One region of the Exiguobacterium sp. GL_137 genome, then DNA from elsewhere that is predicted to be linked to it. Evidence: riboswitches for the same ligand, from Rfam matches in the RefSeq annotation. Region 1 holds a riboswitch; the other holds the start of a gene.
What was found. Region 1 has a riboswitch for thiamine pyrophosphate ahead of AC3IRK_RS06320 (thiamine phosphate synthase). Riboswitches for the same ligand answer to the same signal wherever they lie in the genome.

Region 1 (9,280 bases):
GAGCATCGATTCGCCATGAACGATTTTTCCTAAATGCCAATCGGCAGTATGAATCCATTTCATCTCTCATCACGCTCACTTTTCCTCTATAATATCCTTATTTTAGCATGACTTGAATGGTTCTGACGATGATCTGACCGATTCCAAACCAAGTAAAACCCATTGCTTGACCGATAGTCTCCCGGTCAAGCAATGGGTTTTATGATGCATCATGTTTTAAAGGTCAGTCCACGTTCACCAAGCAACTGTTTTAACTTCGGTATCGAAGAAGGTCCGATTCCGTGCCACTGCAGAATATCATGTTCATGATACATCGCTAACAATTCCAATGATGTCACGCCGTGTTCACTCAGGGCCCGTTGTGCCGGCTTTGCGAGAAGCTCAAAAGGATTCGCCTCAGGTTTGTCTGAATTCATTATAGCTTCCTCCTGACAATAGACAAAAACCGCCTTCCTGTTTAGCTGGAAGGCGGTTTTTCGGACGGCTTATTTGTCATCTTCAGTGGGTGTGGCGCTTTTGACGAAATCGTTTGACCGACGTGAAGATAGACACGGACCCTCCGATGATTGCCCCGACGACAATCCCGGTCGTAAATTTTCCTCCGGGATTTTTCGCAGAACCTGGTTCAATTGCTGTTATATGTTCTTCCTGCTTCTGCTCGAATAACTGTTGGAGAGGGGAGGATGTAGGCTCGACTTCGACAATCCGGTCAACTTCCTGTTGACGGTCTTCCCGGCGTTCGACGCTGCAAGGTGACAGATAGAACGGATTCAGGTTCGTCCGATACCGGTCTGGATTCCAATTCGCTTGCTGAACGGCTTCAGCTGCATGGTCTGTCCGCTTCGTCTGATCCAATGACTGGATCGATTGATCGAATTCTTGTTTCATCGTAATCACTCCTCTTCACATTCAATTTCACCAAAAATCTCCGACTTACGTCTGAAGTCTTATTTACCTCTTTTTTAAACATCTAAAACATGTATTCAAAAAAATGTTTTATTTTTTTGTGAACGTCCCTTCGAAATAGGTCTCGTAAATCTGTTTCGCTTGCACAAGATCCGCTTCGCCGTGAAGCAGGATCCGCCCATCGGCAAAGGCGGTAATCCGATGTTGTTCCGTCTCGAACATCAACAGATACGGATTGCGTAGACAGCTGATCCCACGGCCACTCATCTCCTGTTCAAGCCGGATTAAATCACGGGTCCCTTCCCCGCGGATTTGAACGGTATCCCGGCCGCATAATGTCACGAAGTGAAGTGGCTGAGCATTGAGGTACGGATAGACGGGGTTATCGCCGCAGGACGGACAAGAAGATTGTTTTAAGGACACAACATTGATTTGGCTCTGTTGATTGTTCCAGACATCAAATGACAGCACCGTCTGCCGTAATGCAGCTTCCGCTCCGGTCAAGTATTTTAATGCTTCCGTCACTTGATGCGCCGCAACCAGCTGGACGACCGGACTGATGACGCCTGACGTATCACATGTCTCCTGCTGTTTCGGCAAATGATTGAGCAAACAATGCAGACAAGGGGTCTGTCCCGGACGAATCGTATAGGTCATGCCATAACTGCCGACACATGCACCGTAAATCCAAGGAATCCGAAATTTTGCCGCAACATCATTGATCAGCATCCGGACAACGAAGTTATCGGTCCCATCCACAAGCAAATCTGCTTGTCCGACAATCCGTGTAATATTCATTGCCGTCACATCTTCGACAATCGCCTCGATCGTCACCGTCGAATTGACGGCACCGAGCCGGCGTTTCGCCGCAACCGCCTTTGGCAAATGGTTCCTGACATCCTGTTCCGTATAGAGTTGTTGCCGTTGTAAATTGCTCCACTCGACGTAATCCCGGTCGATCAGAGTCACTCGTCCGATTCCTGCCCGGACAAGCTGTTCCGCACTCGCTGTCCCGAGTGCACCGAGACCGATGATGACGACGTGCCGCTGTCCCAGTTGATCCTGCCCCTCCTGTCCGATTGGACGAAAGCGGATTTGTCGGCTATACCGGTCCATCATGGGCGACTGATCCCGGTCGTCGGACTGCTCGCCGTCGCATACCGTTTTTTCTCAATCCGTCCTGCTTCAAAGCCGAGTCGTCCCGCTTCAACCGCAAGCTTCATTGCACGTGCCATCTTGACCGGGTCTTTCGCATGCGCGACGGCTGAATTCAACAGGACACCATCAGCTCCGAGCTCCATCGCGTACGCCGCGTCAGCCGGTGAACCGATGCCGGCGTCGACGATGACCGGTACTGACATTTGTTCGATGATGAAGCTGAGCGCGAGCGGATTTAAGATGCCCTGTCCGGAACCGATTGGTGATGCTGCCGGCATAATCGCATGACAGCCGAGTTCTTCGAGCCGACGGGCAAGCAACAAATCGTCTGATGTATACGGCAAGACGATGAAGCCATCCTTGATTAATTCCTCTGCTGCTCGTAATGTTTCAATCGGATCCGGCAGCAGTGTCTTGTCACAACCGATTACCTCGACCTTGACCATATCGCACATCCCTGAGGCCCGGGCAAGGCGGGCAAGGCGGACCGCTTCCTCCGCCGTCTTCGCACCCGCAGTGTTCGGCAAGAGATCATAGCAGCTTAAGTCAAGCGCTGCGAGCGGATCGTTCTGTTCCTTTGCAAAGACGTCGAGACGCCGGACGGAAAACGTTAAAATGTTTGTTTCCGATGCTTCGACCGCTTGCTGTTGCTTCTCATTATCCGGATATTTTCCTGTCCCCAGTAACAATCGTGATGCAAATGTTTTTCCGCCAATTTCTAACATGTTATCCGCCTCCTACAAAATGAACGATTTCAATGACATCTCCGGACGTAACGTCCGTATCCGGATAGCTCGACCGGTCGATGATTTGATGATTCTGTTCGATGATGACGACCTGTCCCTGAATCTCCAGTTTTTCTAACAAGTCGTGTAACGTCTTGATTTCCTCTGTCAAAGCATAGTTTTTCCCATTCAATCGGATAGTCATCTGCTTTCCTCCTGTCGTCGGCTGTTAAAACCATCCAGTGTCACTCTTGGCGTTTGCCCCATGAGACAATCGGCTAACACATTGGCCGTCGCAGGGGCCAGTAAGATGCCATGCCGGTGATGGCCTGACGCGACGAACAACCCATCGATTCCGTCCACTGCTCCGAGATACGGCAGACCGTCCCCGGTTTGCGGTCGAACACCGGACCAAGCTTCCACGAACACGGCCTCTGTAAGCGGCGGATAGAGCTTTACTGCTGCATTCAATAACAAACGAATACTGTTCAGACTGACGGTCGTTGATTCATCACCAACCCGTTCCGTCGCCCCGATGATGATCCGTCCGTCTGCTTTCGGGACTAAATAGACCGCATCACCAAACAGCGTCCGATTGAGTTGTCCGGTCGTCAGCCGGACAGACAGACACTCGCCCTTGACCGGAAGTGTGTTAATCGTCACTCCGACCGTCTGTAACAATTCTTCCGATCCGCGACCACCGGCGACAATAATTTGTCTGCCCGCCCGTAGCCCCCGGTTCGTCTCGGCGCCGGTCACCGTTTGTCCGTCCCGTACGAGACGTGCTACGATCGTTGCCTCTTCGATTACCCCGCCCCGTCGTTCGATGGCACTGCGTAATGCTTGTGCAAGCAACCGCGGATCAACCTGTCCGACCGAATCAAACGTCCGCCAGTGATGCGCCTGTTGCATACGAAACGGTTGTTCCAGATACCCGCTTCCGAGACCGGTCTCGTCAAACAATTGTTGCACGAATTCCGGATACAGCGTCCGGCTCAGCCGGGCCAGTTCATGTAACGGTGCCAGCAATTCTTCATCTGTCGCGAGCATTCCCGCTGCTGCTTGCGTCGCTCCCTGACCGACAGTTGACTGTTCAAGCAAATGAACGGTTTTCCCGCGCTGCAGGAGCTCATAGCCGAGCGTCAAACCAATGATGCCGGCTCCAATGATTAAAACATCCGGGCGTGTCATCGTTGCATCACCGCCCGGAACCGGTTGGCTGCTTCGACCGGAGACGCCTGACCGAGAATGCCCGACAAGACGGCCCCGCCTGCGCAGCCGGTCGCCAGGATATCCGGCAGATTGTCCGGTGTAATGCCACCAATTGCAATGACAGGAATCGATGTCCAGTCGACAACTTGTTTCAAGGCGTCGAGTCCCCGGGGCGGTACACCCGGTTTTGATCCCGTCTCAAAAATATGGCCGTACAGGACGTAATCAGCACCGGCTTGTTCCGCCGCTATCGCTTCCGTTAACGAGTGAACCGATTGACCGATCACCAGTTCCGGAAAACGGTGACGGACGAGGTCGACCGGAATGCTGCGTGTTGTCAGCTGAACTCCGGTGCCGGTGACGACTGCCACGTCCAGCCGGTCATGGACAATTAATTGCTCTGTCTTTACGCCTCGTCGCACGAGTGTTTCGATGCACACGACCAGTTCCTTCGCTGACCATAACGGCTCCCGCAGATGAATCCGGTCGACGGATAGTGCGAGTTTCGGCAACAGCTGTTCGAGTATGTCCGGATGCCGCTTGCCGGTTGTCATCAGATGTAACTGGCTCATCATTTCCCCCTTTCCACACGAAAAAGGACTACCCCATGAACTGATGGAGTGGTCCTACAAAAAAGGGCGACAGTCGTCGCATCCTCTATGAATGATCGGAATCCACTTCCCTCCGCTAGTACGAACTAGATCAGGTTCAAAGGGTCCGGATACTTCCGTCTCAGTCTGCTGCGAGACTCCCCTAGTGTAGATATTGATTTGTGTGGTACGCCTGTAGTTTACCACGGGTAGTCCGATTTGTTCTACCCTTGATTAGTGTCGCATGTCCGATTCGACCGCTTTGACCTGCTCAATCAAGCGTTGGTATTCGTCGACACGTTTCGTTTGCGACAAGTCATACGTTTGTTTTAAGTGTAAGACCCGCATGACCTTCTGATCCAGATCTGCTCTCGACAATTTACCTTGTTTAATCCGTGCCATGATTTCCTTATGAACGGACGCGTACGCACCGGGTGAGGAAAACATCGCCATATCCGCACCATTTTCGAGGGCAAGACTTGCCGCCTGGGCAAGTCCGTACCGTTCTGTGATGGCTCCCATGACCAAATCGTCCGTGATGATGACACCGTCAAACTTCAGCTCATCCCGTAACATCCCGGTCATGACGGGTTTCGACAACGAAGACGGACGGGTTTTGTCGAGTGCCGGAAACAGGATATGCGCGACCATGACCATCTCGGCCCCTTCCTGAATCGCCCGTTTGAACGGGACCAGCTCCGTCTGCTCGAGTTCCGCTTTCGTCGCATCGACCCGCGGCAGACCGACATGTGAGTCGACGGTTGTATCCCCGTGACCCGGAAAATGTTTGACGACCGGAACGACGTCTTCTTCCTTCATGCCCTGCATCAATGGCACACCAAGCCGGGCGACTTGTTGCGGATCCGCACTGAGCGCCCGGTCGCCAATGATTGGATTCGTCGGATTACTGTTGACATCAAGGACCGGTGCGAAATCCATATTAAAGCCGTAAAAACGGGAAATCGACCCAAGTGTCTGTCCGACTTCCTTCATCAATGCCGGATCATTTTTATGACCAAACGACAGGCTCGGTGATAATTTGAGCTGTGCGTCCGGGACCCGGCTGACCCGTCCGCCTTCCTCGTCAAAGCCAAGGAACGCTTTTGAATCAGCGGTTTGCGCCTTGGCAATCGCTGTTGTGAAGGTTTTCAGTTGATCGGTTGAGGTGATATTGCCACCAAGCAGCAGGACACCACCGAGCGCATGGTCCTGCAATAATTGACGGTCCGCTTGTGTCAAAGCCATTCCCGTTACGCCAATGTACAGCAATTGATCGACTTTTTCCGCCGTCGACATGTTCGAAACGGTTTGCTTGAGTTGTTTCTCTGCCCGTTCAGCAGCAGAAGGTCGATCCGGCTGCGGCGGCTTTGTTTTCTTTGCCGGCTTCGGTTGCGGGTCAGCGGGTTGTACGGGCTCGTCAGCACAACCGGCAAGGAGGACGCTTGCCAACAGAACAGGGACCATCCGTTTCAAATCGGTTCCTCGTTCCGGACGCCGTTGATCGAGTAATAAACTTCAATCTCCGCGTTCAGCGATTGCGAGACCGAGCAGTATTTGTCTTTTGATAAGGCAATCGCCCGGCGGACTTTATCGTCCGGTAAATCACCTTCGAGCCGGTAATGAATCGAGATCGTCGTGAAACGCCGGGGATGATCATCCGCCCGTTCGCCTTCGATATCCATTTCAAATGACGTCAGCGTCAAGCGCATCTTTTCTAAAATCGAGACGATATCGATGCCGGTACAGCCGGCAACGGCATGAAGCAAGAGCTCCGTCGGCCGTGGTGCCTGATTGTCCCCGCCGTTTTCCGGAGCTGCATCCATCGCTAAGTGATGTCCGGATTCGGTCTCCCCGCTGAAGCCCATCTTTTGATTCCAAGTGACTGTTGCTTGCATCAAGATCACGTCCTTTTCTGATTTAGGTGATGTTTCCTACTCTGTTAGTATACCCGAATCAATGACAAGTGAAATTGACTGTCTATTCACAATAATGCTTCTTTTTCCGGGTCAGGTAAATCCGGTTTCCGCCCTTCTTAAATCATGCTATTCTGATAAACGATAGTTTTTTTGCGCACAGGCGCCAGAAGTGGGGAATTGTATATGTCATCATCATCGACTCGTTTGAGTCAAGCCGACTGGCTGTTAATCGCGACGTTATCCATGTTGACTTTTGTCCTTGGAACAAGCGAATTCGTCATCGTCGGTATTTTATCTGAAATTGCGGACGGTCTGAACATCACAATTGCAAAAGCCGGCACGCTTGTCTCCGCCTTTGCGATCGCCTTCGCCATCGGAACACCGATTACGATGTCCTTGACCGGACACCTTGAGCGGCGGAAGTTAATGCTCAGTCTGATTTTTGTCTGGATTATTCTGAATATCTGCAGCGGGATCGCACCGAATTATGAACTGTTGCTGTTGTCTCGGGTCGTGACGGCTGTTCTGACGGGTGTCCTGATTTCACTGGTGATGGTCGTCGCAAGCGATAGTGTACCGATCGCAAAACGCGGCGTCGCCGTCTCGTTCATCTTTGGCGGATTTACGATGGCAAACGTTCTCGGTGTGCCGATCGGTACATTCATCGGACAACATGCCGGTTACGCCGCCTCGTTTTGGCTGACAAGCAGTCTTGGTGTCATCGCCCTGCTTGCTGTCTTGAAAGTCGTTCCGGTCCAGCAATCGGAATCGTCCGGCTCGATCCGCGAACAGCTCAGTTTACTTGCCAATCCACGGATCATGATCGCCTTTTTCATTCCGTCGTTCGGATTTGGTGCGACATACGTCGTCTATACGTATCTCGTCCCCGTGCTTGAGTTGGAACTGAAATTGCCGTCGGCCTGGATCAGTCCGATTTTACTCGCCTACGGTGTCGTCTCAATCTTCAGTAATATACTGGCCGGAAAAATCGCCAGCCGGAATCCGATCGGGCGTCTCCGGTTCGTCTTCATCGTCCAGGCAATCGTACTCGCTGCCCTGTACGTGACGACAGCGTCCGTTTCGCTTGGACTGATCAATATTGCTTTGATGTCATTGATGTCGATTTTATTGACGACTTCTACACAAATTTATCTGATCGATTTAGCGGAAAAGTTTAATCCGGAAGCGAAAGGACTTGCCGCTTCCCTGATGCCGGTCGCAAGCAACGTCGGGATTGCCTTCGGTTCAGCACTCGGCGGACTCGTGTATGCGAACGGTCCGATCATGAACATCGCCCTTGTCGGTGGTGCCGTCGCTATACTCGCAGCTGCGTTGACGGCTGTCAGTCATCGCCTCGATCAGCGGGCGTAACAGTTAAAAGACTTCTGTTCCAATAATGCCTTTAACTGAGGTAAACGGAACGGAAGTCTTTTTATGTGGAATCTGGAACTTAGAGCCGATGTTTGCTCAGACTGAACCTTACAAGACTGTTAGGTGAACGTATCCAATTTGTTGCTTAATCTGTCAATCGGCATGGTACGGTAAAGATAGTTTTTCATCCCACTTACGAAAAAGGAGATTTTACTATGAAATCGTATTATGCCCTTCCATTAACAGCCCTCTTACTGACAGCGACGGTCAGTCCGGTCACAACATTTGCTGCAACACCTACTAAAGTCGAGACAGCGAAACCATTATCAGAAAAAGCACTTGCAAAAAAGAAAGCGGCTATTACGAAACTCGCGACGTCTTTGATCGGAACACCATATAAAGAAGGCGGGACGACAACAAAAGGCTTTGACGCATCCGGCTTCACACAATACGTTTATCAAAAAAGCGGTCTGACACTCGAGCGGACAATTGCGAAACAAGCCGCTATGCCGCTCAAAACCGTCATACTCAAAAAAGCCGTTCCGGGTGATTTGTTGTTCGTCCAGGCGAAAAAGGCGAAAGCACCGAACTTCGTCGGAATCTACACCGGGAAAAACAAGTTCGTTGCCGTGACGACGAAAAAGATTGAATCGCAGGACCTGACATGGAGTTACTACACGAAACAGGACATCATCATCAAATCGTATCAATGAAACACAAAAACGCAATTTGGAACTCCTTGAGAGTTTCAGATTGCGTTTTTGCTATAGAACGTAAGAGGCCATCAATCAATTCAAGACAAGTGTATTTAATGACGTTTCTTTACGTTTTAATTTGTCTTTGATGTTTCCTTCATACAAGACACGGTTTGATACCGCATCGACGACAAGAACATTGATAACGCCGTTACCGGTTCGATTCGCTGTGTAAATCAAATCATCTTTCAGCTCGGTATACTCACCTAACCCAGACTCGTCTGTCACTAATGGGATACCTATCTCATATTTTTTCAATTTCTTCGATGCTAAATCATAAATTGTCCATTTTAATTTTTTTGGTTCACGTTCAAGCATGATCAGTTTCGTTCCATCCGTACTTAGTTCAGTTTCTCCCTTACCGAACGATTTTAACCCCTTTAAACGCTGAGATTTTTTACCGTCGTTAAGGTATAATATCTCCTTTTCCCCGTCTGTTCCTTCGACGATTTCTGTCGTATAATACAAAATTGTCTCATTGTGGATACCTAAAATACTTATCTCACCTTTAGAAGTAACAGGTAAATTGATTTTTTGAATCGTATCGCTTTTTAAGTCAATTTTGTATAACAACGTTTCCGAATAGTTTTGAATGTCTTGTGCACGGACGTATAAACTGTTTCCAATCCGTTTTTCTGGATTGAGTT
Region 2 (9,280 bases), 670 kb from region 1:
ACAAATGAAATTTTCCTGAAACTATTACGGTGCTATAATCAATCTCAGACAGAAATACTTTGAATTAAATACTTTTTAAATAAGAAATCATACATAAGCGAGGAAACCAAACATGTTTAAAAAATTGTTTGCAACGGTATTGTTAGGGGCGTTACTTGTATCCACTGTGCCGACTTCTGGTCAAGCTGCAACGATTAAAGAAAAGAAATCTCAAAATGCAATAGAGCAACGTCGCTTGGAAAAAGCCATCAAAAAACAGGAAGCTAAAATATCGGTAGAGCAACGCGAAATCAATAAAATTGATGCGGCCATCAACGAAAATATTTTCAGGATTTCGGAAAAAAACAAGCAGATTAAACAATTGAATCTCCAAATTGAAGATCTTGAGGCGGAAATCGCCCGCTACGAAATCATGCTCACCCGGCAAGAAGAATTGCTTGGGGACCGCTTACGTGTCCTTCAAGAAAATGATGGTAATTCTATAAAATGGGAAGAAGTCATTTTTGGTTCGAAAAACTTGGGTGATTTGTTTAGTCGTGTTATGGCAGGTAAAAAAATTGCCGAACAAGACGATAAAATGATTTCTGCTTATTTGGAAACACAAGAAAAGCTAGCAGAAATGAAAAAAAATCTTATTGCTAAAAAGGCGGAGCGTGTTCAAGAGAAAGAGTCGTTACTCGTCCAAAAGAAACAGTTAAAACAACAGATGAAAGAACGGAGTGCGACCCTGAATAAATTACGTAAAGGGAAAACAAAGTTCACGACTAAACTGTTAAATGCAAAAGAATTACAAGCGACTTTAGAGGCTCAAGAAAGAGCGATTGCGGCAGCAAAAGCAGCAGCGAAAGCAGCAGCAGAAAAAGCGGCCGCTGAAAAAGAAGCAGCTGAACGTGCTGCAAAAGAGGCGGCAAAATCAACGCGTGAGTCAAGCGAAGCAACGGTTCTTCCGACTCCTGTCAGCAGTGTGCCGACAGGATCGGCGAAGTTTATTCGTCCGGCTTCAGGCGGTGTTTCACAAGGTTTTGGACCGGCTAGTGGAGCGAACGGCTATACGTTCCATAATGGTGTCGACTTCAGTGGACCCGTCGGATCACCGATTCGAGCAGCAGCTTCCGGAACAGTCATTACGGCTGGTAGCGGCGGACCTTATGGGAATCATGTCATGATTTCGCATTTCCTTGACGGTCAGGTGTATACAACAGTGTACGGTCATATGAATTCGTTATCGGTTTCGGCAGGTCAGACGGTAACTCAAGGTCAAACGCTTGGTACTCTTGGCAGTACCGGGAATTCGACAGGACCGCATCTACACTTTGAATTGCATATCGGTGGATACCAATACAGTGCGACAGGACCAGCTAACACGGTCAATCCACTTGGATACCTTTAAAAACGAGCTTCGGCTCGTTTTTTTAATGGTGCTGTGATACAGTGAAAAAGAATTTAAATTACGAGCAACTAGGGGAGCTGGAGGAGTCCGGCTGAGAGGAAAACCATTCTGTTTTCGACCCTGTCACCTGAACTGGATAATACCAGCGTAGGAAAGTTGAGATCGAAGACATGAAGACTTCAATCAGTAGAACTGGTTGTTCATGGCGTCGTCTGCTTTTTTACAGCGGACGGCGCTTTTTGTTGTCCGTTTTCTCCTTATTTGCTCCCAGGAAAGTGAGGAATTGGAATGAAACACGTATTGACGATTGCTGGATCCGACTCCGGAGGTGGAGCTGGAATTCAAGCAGATTTAAAAACGTTTTCGGCACTCGGTGTATACGGAATGAGCGTCATCACGGCGATTACGGCACAAAATACGTTAGGTGTTCAAGCGGTCGAGGACGTATCCCCGGAGCTCGTGGAAGCACAGCTGACATCCATCTTTTCCGATATCCGTGTCGATGCGGTCAAGATTGGAATGGTTTCCAATCAAGACACCATCCGAGTGATTGCACAACAACTGGAAAAACATCAACTTCCGGTTGTTCTCGACCCGGTCATGGTCGCGAAAGGGGGTTATAGCTTGTTGCAACCGGATGCAGAACATGCCTTGCTCGAACAGCTGTTACCATTGGCTACACTTGTGACTCCGAATATTCCTGAAATCGAGCGGATGATTGGCGGAACGATTCACTCGCTTGCCGATATGAAACAGGCGACGGAAAAACTGGCTGAAAAACGGACGGGTGCTATTTTGCTCAAGGGCGGACATTTGGAGGGACGGGACGCTACTGACCTTTTATATACAGACGGGCGATATGTCGTCTTTGAACAAGAACGGATCGAGTCCCGTCATACCCATGGTACAGGCTGTACATTATCTGCTGCCATCGCTTCCTATCTTGCACTTGGTCTTTCAGTGGAAGACAGCATCCGTTATGCAAAACGTTATGTGACGGAAGCCATTCGCCACGGCTTTGCGCTCGGACGCGGTGTTGGTCCGACGCATCATTTTCATGAACTCTGGAGGGATACACATGTTACGACGCATCCATGATAAAAAACCGTTGATTCATCATTTAACGAATACTGTAACCATTAATGACTGCGCCAATATGACACTGGCACTTGGTGGCTCTCCTGTGATGGCAGATGACCTGCTGGAAGTGGAAGAAATGGTCAGGCACGCAGATGCCGTCGTAATCAATACAGGGACGATCAATCCGGACATGCGCCAAGCCCAACTTTTAGCAGGAAAAACGGCTAACCGATTGGGGAAACCGGTCATTTTGGATCCGGTAGGCGCAGGAGCGACGACATTAAGAACAGATTTTATGAAGCAGTTAATGGATGAAATCACCTTTACGGTCATCAAAGGAAATGCATCGGAAATCAAGACATTGCTCGGACAGGCCGCTCGAACGAAAGGAGTGGATGTTGCCGAAGGAGAATCCCTGGATTTTCAAAGTGTCCATACCTTTGCAGGTGAAACGAAACAACTCATCGTCGTAACGGGTCCGATTGATTTTGTGACAGATGGAAATCGCCAGTATCATCTGGATGTCGGGACGAAACGTCTTGGCCAAGTCACGGGAACGGGATGTATGACCGCTTCTTTGATTGCGACGTTTTTAGGAGCAGGATACGATCGTTTTGAGGCAGCCGTATTTGGGACGTATGCTATGGGAAAAGCAGGGGAGTCGGCTGAGGATTCTCCCGGTATCGGAGGTTTTCGAACCGGGCTGTTCGATGCAGTGAGTTTGATGACAGAAAAAAGTTTGCCGGAGGTATAAATGAATGGACAGTGAATATTTGATTTATGCCGTGACCGATCGACGCTTGCATCCACATCTTTCCCTGGCAGACGCCGTCGAAGCATCGATTAAAGGAGGCGCAACGGTTGTTCAATTACGGGAAAAAGACAGTTCCGGTAAAACTTTTCTGGAATCAGCCATTGCATTAAAAGATCTCACCGCACGTTACGATATTCCGTTCATTATCAATGATCGGATTGATATCGCTTTGCTGGTCGATGCCGGTTTGCATATCGGTCAAGATGATATTCCCTTAATTGAAGCGCGCCGTTTGTTACCGGAAGCGACGATTGGTGTTTCTGTTTCAACAGTGGAACAAGCTGTTGCAGCAGAACGGGAAGGCGCAGATTATTTAGGGGTCGGTTCACTCTTTCCGACAGCAACGAAACAAGATGCGACATTCATGGCGCGAGCGACGTTGGAACAGATTCGTAAAGCCGTTCATATCCCGTTGGTGGGAATCGGTGGAATTACTGAAACAAACGTTCCGGAACTTGGTTCTCTAGTGGACGGATATGCCGTTGTTTCAGCTTTATTTGCAAGTGAAGACATTGAACGAACGACGAAAAATTTTAAGACGACCGTGAAACAAGTGCGTCAGAGCGCCTCAGGCAGGGTATAGTTCACGTAGAGGTGATGGTCGTGAAATGGCAGTCTGTTCGATTTCGAGGACGCTGGATTCGGTATAAAATCGAACCACAAGTCATTCGAATCGATAATCGCGGGAAATATCATTTAGGTGCAGCTCTATTTCCTTTCCCGAATCGTTATTCGTATCAATTAGCTGTGTTATTAAAGAATAAATACCGACAACAGTATAAACGTTCCTTGCTCATCCAAACGAGTTCAATCGCAACTGAAATCTGGGGGCACACACATCTGGATATTTTTTACCGGATGATGTTACCTCTTCCGTTACCGTGCTTTTTACGGAACCGCTATAAAGAACGTTTGAAAAGTACAGGCGTGATCGATATCGGTGTGCGTGCTGTCGATTCAAACCGGATTGTCTGGGATATCGGAAATTTTTTAGGTGGCTGGTTCTTTTACGCGATCTCAAGACGAAACCGTGAGAAATGAAAAAATGATTCAAACAGGAATGTCCAATGAAAAAGTCTGCTTTCCGCTCTAAACGACGGGAAACAGACTTTTTTGAGTTTCCGATTTTTGGAATAGCAGGCACTAGTTGAGTCCTGAAGTGATTTTCTTGCAATTCACTTGAAACGATGGTGGAATGAAAGGGAAAGAGGTGATGACGGTGGATGCACCACGTTGTGAAACGATTGCCATTGATCAAGTACGTGCAGAAGAGATTGGACAAGTCGTCGATACGATTCCAACGACAGACATTGGAAAGTTGTTCAAAGTCTTGTCAGATGCCACACGGTTACGGATTGCTTACGCCTTGACGGTGGAAGAGGAACTTTGTGTCTGTGATGTTTCGGCTTCGGTGGATTGTTCGATTGCAACAGCTTCTCACCATCTCCGTACCTTGTTGAAACAAGGACTGGTGAAATATAGAAAAGAAGGTAAGGTCGTCTACTATTCGCTGGACGATCATCATGTATCGTCGCTCGTTCACTTAGCAATGGAGCATGTAAATGAAGGCAAGGCGTCCTCTTGAGTGTACTGAACAACACAACAAAGACGTATCGTTCTCATGGACGATACGTGTTTGTTGTGTTTTTAGATCGGTGAAATAAGATGATAGTCGTTGCAATCAACAAGAAAGCTAAAATCGACAGGCTGAAGGACATACGTTTATACTCTGCCGTCATTTCAGTAGTCAATTCCAATTTTTGTTCAAGATCACGATATAATTTTTCTTTGATTTGTGACAAGTCTTCAAGAATCGTTTGTGTGGTTTGAGTTGTTTGCTTGGCTAATTTTTTAGCACGTTGCGGATGATCTGTTTCGTAAACGGTAAAAACTTCTTGAATCTCTTCCTCCCACACATTGTTACGTAATAGTAAATCTTTAACCGCACCGGGTGTCTGATTGGATGAATTCAGTACACGTCGCAAATCATGAACTTTAGAAGTGGAAAAGTAATATTGTTCAATGTAACGGTCATCTTCATATAATAACAGGCCGCGAACGGCATTTGCCCGATCGCGATTATGTTCGATCAATTGGTCGACTTGTTTAATCATTAGAATATCTTGTGTATGCATCTCTTCCGTCAAATTAGAAATTGTACGATATCCGCTTAAGGCATACAAAAGGGGAATCGAGGCAAACAGACTGACAATCAGGATGAGGATGATACAGTGCCGCCATAGTTGATTCATACAATCCATCCTTTTTCTACAAAACTTAATGTCATTAGCTTAACCACTATTTCCCAAAAAGTGAAGGATTATTCAAAAAAATATGGAACATTTTCTTTGATTTTGCGTATTATACACAAAAAACCGCTACAACGAGTGTAGCGGCTACAGAATGTTAGACGATTAAAAAGAATAGGAGTGTTCTTTATAGTTCCCGAAGACCGTATGAATTTCAGAAAACGTAACAAAAGCGTTTGATTCGACAGAGGACACAATTTCCTGGAGTTTGAGAATTTCATTATTCTGGACGACGACATAGACCATCTTTTTCGTCCGTTTCGAATAACCGCCACGTGCATCAAGAATTGTTACGCCACGTCCGAGTTCTTTTGTGATTACTTCATTGATTTCATCGGCTTTTTCACAAATGATGATACATTGTTTAGAAGCGGAGTAAAAACTATACACCGTCTGAAGTGCTTTCGCCCGAACGAAACTCATGATTAACGCATACATGACATGCTTCAAATCAAATACGAACCAGACGAGTACATAGATGACTAAATCCTGCATTAAAAAAATACGGGGAAGCGGCCAATTGTGAAAGCGGGCATAAAAGAATTTTCCGAGGATGTCGAGTCCGCCTGTCGAGGCGCCGCCAAAGAAAATTAAAGCCATCGCTAAACCAGAGACGAGGCCGGCAAAGATGGAAGCAACCAGTGGATCATTTAAGGATTCCGGAACGATTTGCGTCGGAATCCAATCAATTAAAAATGATGAAGCCAGGACGATGAGACCGGATAAAAACATAAAACGTTTTCTCAAAAAACGAAATCCAAGTAAAAAAAGTGGAATGTTTAAGACAAGTTGTGTCAAACCAATTGGCGTGTGGAATAATTCCTGAACAATAAGTGTGATTCCCATGATTCCGCCGGATCCGATATCGTTTGGCGACAAGAGAAGACTGATGTACAACGAGTACAGCAATGTCCCAATCAAGAGAAAACCGATTTTCTCTGTACGTTTTTTCTTTGCAGGCTGTTTAGTTTTCATTGTAAGTGATGAGAAATCTCATGCTCCTCCTCCATAAAGTATCTGCCTGCAAGAGTACGCTGATATGAAGATTAATTCAACCCCTGATTTGAAAAAAGAACAATAAGATCAGCTGGTTTTAAGAAAGGAGAGCATTTTTTTGAAAAAAATCATACTGTTCATTCTGTGTATCGGGATCGGGCTGTCGGCAGGTTCGTGGGTCGTCTGGAATCAGCAGCAGCCACCGGAAGAAGAAAGTTTTAAAGATGGTCATGTCATTGCACGTCATGTCGGGACATCAGTGTCCAATACCGCTGCGATTGAAGAATTGGTCAAGCAGTTGCCGTTTTCCGAAGTGCTGACCGGTGTAACAGTGGATGGTACGGCAGTCAAGCTGACATACAAACCTACCGAAAAAGAACAGGCGGACTGGACAGGAAGCAGCGGGAAGATGATCGAATCCGGCAAGGCCTCATTTTTGGAAAGTCGTTTATCCAAGTTGATCATGCATCATACGTTAGCACTTTTTTTGAGTGTATCTGATTTATCCGAACTTCAAATTCATTATCGGGACTCATTTTCTGATGTCACGTTTGATATGGACAGACTACGTATTGAAGACTATACACCCCGGGATATTGAACGTGCCAGTTCTTCCGCAAACCGGTTTAATCGTGTCGTTGTCGAGGACTATGTACTCGTAGATTCCAGGCGGGCGGTATTCTTTGAAAAGTTCCAAGAATCGTTGCGGATCCTTCCTGGAAAGTAGTTGTATTCACCAAGAAAAAGCACTTTTCACAAACTTGACACAATGGTATCGGTTACATCCTTTTCTTTTAATAAAACGCTAAATAGTGTCTATTCATGACTTGAACATCTTATAAGATGGAAGTATGATAATAAATGAACAGACATTGTGAAGTGTTGAACAAAAGAAAGCGGGGTTTCTACAATGAATGAAGTAGAAGCATTAGAAGGATTACGGAAAAAAGCTGTCAAATCGACGCAAATGCTACGGATGCGTCCGCTCGAATATTTGGTTCGAGCGATGTTAGCAGGAGTATTCATTGGTTTTGCCATCATATTTACACTTAAAGCAATCAACGGTTTATATTTAAATGAATCACCGGTTACGACACTGGTCGGTGGGTTAACGTTTGGTGTCGCGCTTGTCTTGATCGTGTACGGGGGAGCAGAATTATTTACCGGAAATACGATGTATTTCACGACGTCGACAATGCGTGGTTTCACTTCGAAAATGGATACGTTTAAAGTATGGACATTATGTTTCATCGGAAACGGTCTCGGTGGACTCGCTTTCGCTTTACTTTTCTCACAAACAGGGATTATTCAGGAACTTGGAATGGAGAACTGGTTGTTTGCTGTTTCCGAGACGAAAATTCATCATACGACATGGGAGATCTTTACACGAGCCATTTTCTGTAACTGGATGGTCTGTCTAGCGATTTTCATTCCGAAAAACATGAAAAATGAACTCGCACAAATCATGATGATGATGATTTTGGTCGCTGTATTCTTTGCATCCGGCTTTGACCATGTCATTGCCAACATGGCATTGTTCTCACTTGCTTTAGTCGTCCCGCATCCGGAAGCGATTTCCTTTGCCGGCGCGGTTCATAACCTGGTTCCGGCGTTGTTGGGAAACATTATCGGTGGAGCACTGTTCATGGGAATGGTTTACACATGGCTCAATAAATCGAAGCTTGAAGTAGATCAATCGAACGAACAGGCCGCAACAATCAATATCGCTTCAAAACAAAAAGCGTAAAATGGTAAGTTCTATGCGTTGAAGAGCAAAAAAGAAGGATCCGATGAAAAAATCGGATCCTTCTTTTTTTGATGTTTGCCATTAGTGCCTGTTGTCATTCAAGGTGTTGAAAACGATCAACATCTGCGGCCAGTTCTTCATAAATAGCCTCGACGATTTGGGCATCATCAAACAGTCCTAAAATATTTTCGTCAGGTAAAGCATCGACCGGGGACGTGAAGTAAAGAACAGCGGTCAATAAAAGTTGCTCCTGTTCCGGTTGCATCTCGAAACGTTTGTTGTACAAAGCGCGTAACATGTCGAGCAACTGTTTGAGTTGGAAGTAAAGAACAAGTTCTGCTTCGCGTTCGACATCCGAGCCGTCCTCAGAGGCAAGGTCTGTCGTCAACCGGGCTAATCCGAGTTCTCCTTGGATTAATAAGTCTTCTTGTGCTTTCGCATTTCCGACAGCTGTTAATGCTTGTCGGTGGAAATAGGTATAAGCGGATTTAAAATCTCCTGGTGTAAATTCCATCATCAACACTCCTTCTGTATCTCTAGTTTCGCCTTATTTCTTGCAAAATTGCAACTATTTCGTGAAAATAAGAGTAATAGTTGAAAGGGGATTACATAATGCCGACTCAAGAACAATTAAAAAAGTATGCTGCACTTGCCGTACGTACAGGAATCAACCTGCAAGCCGGTCAACAGCTCGAAATTCGGGCGGGGATTGAAAATGCACCGTTAGTCCGTGAAATCACGCGTGTTGCTTATGAAGTGGGAGCTTCAAATGTCTACGTTCAATGGTCAGATGACGAAATGACGAAAATCCGTTATTTTGATGCACCGGAAGATTCATTTGATGCATTCCCGGAATGGTTAAAAGCCCGTTTTGATCAATTGGCAGAGGAAAAAACAGCCTTCTTGTCCGTTGTCAGTGAAGATCCGGATTTATTGAACGGTGT

Region 2: linked by a shared signal. The riboswitch ahead of thiD (bifunctional hydroxymethylpyrimidine kinase/phosphomethylpyrimidine kinase) and the one ahead of AC3IRK_RS06320 (thiamine phosphate synthase) in region 1 are both predicted to bind thiamine pyrophosphate.

The regions. Positions count from the first base shown of each region.
Region 1 is NZ_CM174406.1:1,224,772-1,234,051, reverse strand. Features, by position in the region: gene AC3IRK_RS06355 (metallophosphoesterase family protein) at 1-63, opposite strand, end outside; gene AC3IRK_RS06350 (helix-hairpin-helix domain-containing protein) at 210-416, opposite strand; gene AC3IRK_RS06345 (hypothetical protein) at 499-888, opposite strand; gene AC3IRK_RS06340 (ThiF family adenylyltransferase) at 997-2,025, opposite strand; gene AC3IRK_RS06335 (thiazole synthase) at 2,022-2,789, opposite strand; gene thiS (sulfur carrier protein ThiS) at 2,791-2,994, opposite strand; gene AC3IRK_RS06325 (NAD(P)/FAD-dependent oxidoreductase) at 2,991-3,980, opposite strand; gene AC3IRK_RS06320 (thiamine phosphate synthase) at 3,977-4,573, opposite strand; TPP riboswitch at 4,664-4,766, opposite strand; gene nagZ (beta-N-acetylhexosaminidase) at 4,826-6,055, opposite strand; gene AC3IRK_RS06310 (OsmC family protein) at 6,061-6,486, opposite strand; gene AC3IRK_RS06305 (MFS transporter) at 6,691-7,878, shown strand; gene AC3IRK_RS06300 (C40 family peptidase) at 8,094-8,591, shown strand; gene AC3IRK_RS06295 (hypothetical protein) at 8,667-9,280, opposite strand, start outside.
Region 2 is NZ_CM174406.1:556,870-566,149, forward strand. Features, by position in the region: gene AC3IRK_RS02925 (murein hydrolase activator EnvC family protein) at 113-1,390, shown strand; TPP riboswitch at 1,451-1,561, shown strand; gene thiD (bifunctional hydroxymethylpyrimidine kinase/phosphomethylpyrimidine kinase) at 1,679-2,488, shown strand; gene thiM (hydroxyethylthiazole kinase) at 2,469-3,224, shown strand; gene thiE (thiamine phosphate synthase) at 3,229-3,867, shown strand; gene AC3IRK_RS02945 (hypothetical protein) at 3,882-4,325, shown strand; gene AC3IRK_RS02950 (ArsR/SmtB family transcription factor) at 4,504-4,869, shown strand; gene AC3IRK_RS02955 (CHASE3 domain-containing protein) at 4,904-5,536, opposite strand; gene AC3IRK_RS02960 (YitT family protein) at 5,699-6,568, opposite strand; gene AC3IRK_RS02965 (hypothetical protein) at 6,708-7,316, shown strand; gene AC3IRK_RS02970 (formate/nitrite transporter family protein) at 7,500-8,336, shown strand; gene AC3IRK_RS02975 (DUF1232 domain-containing protein) at 8,431-8,853, opposite strand; gene AC3IRK_RS02980 (aminopeptidase) at 8,949-9,280, shown strand, end outside.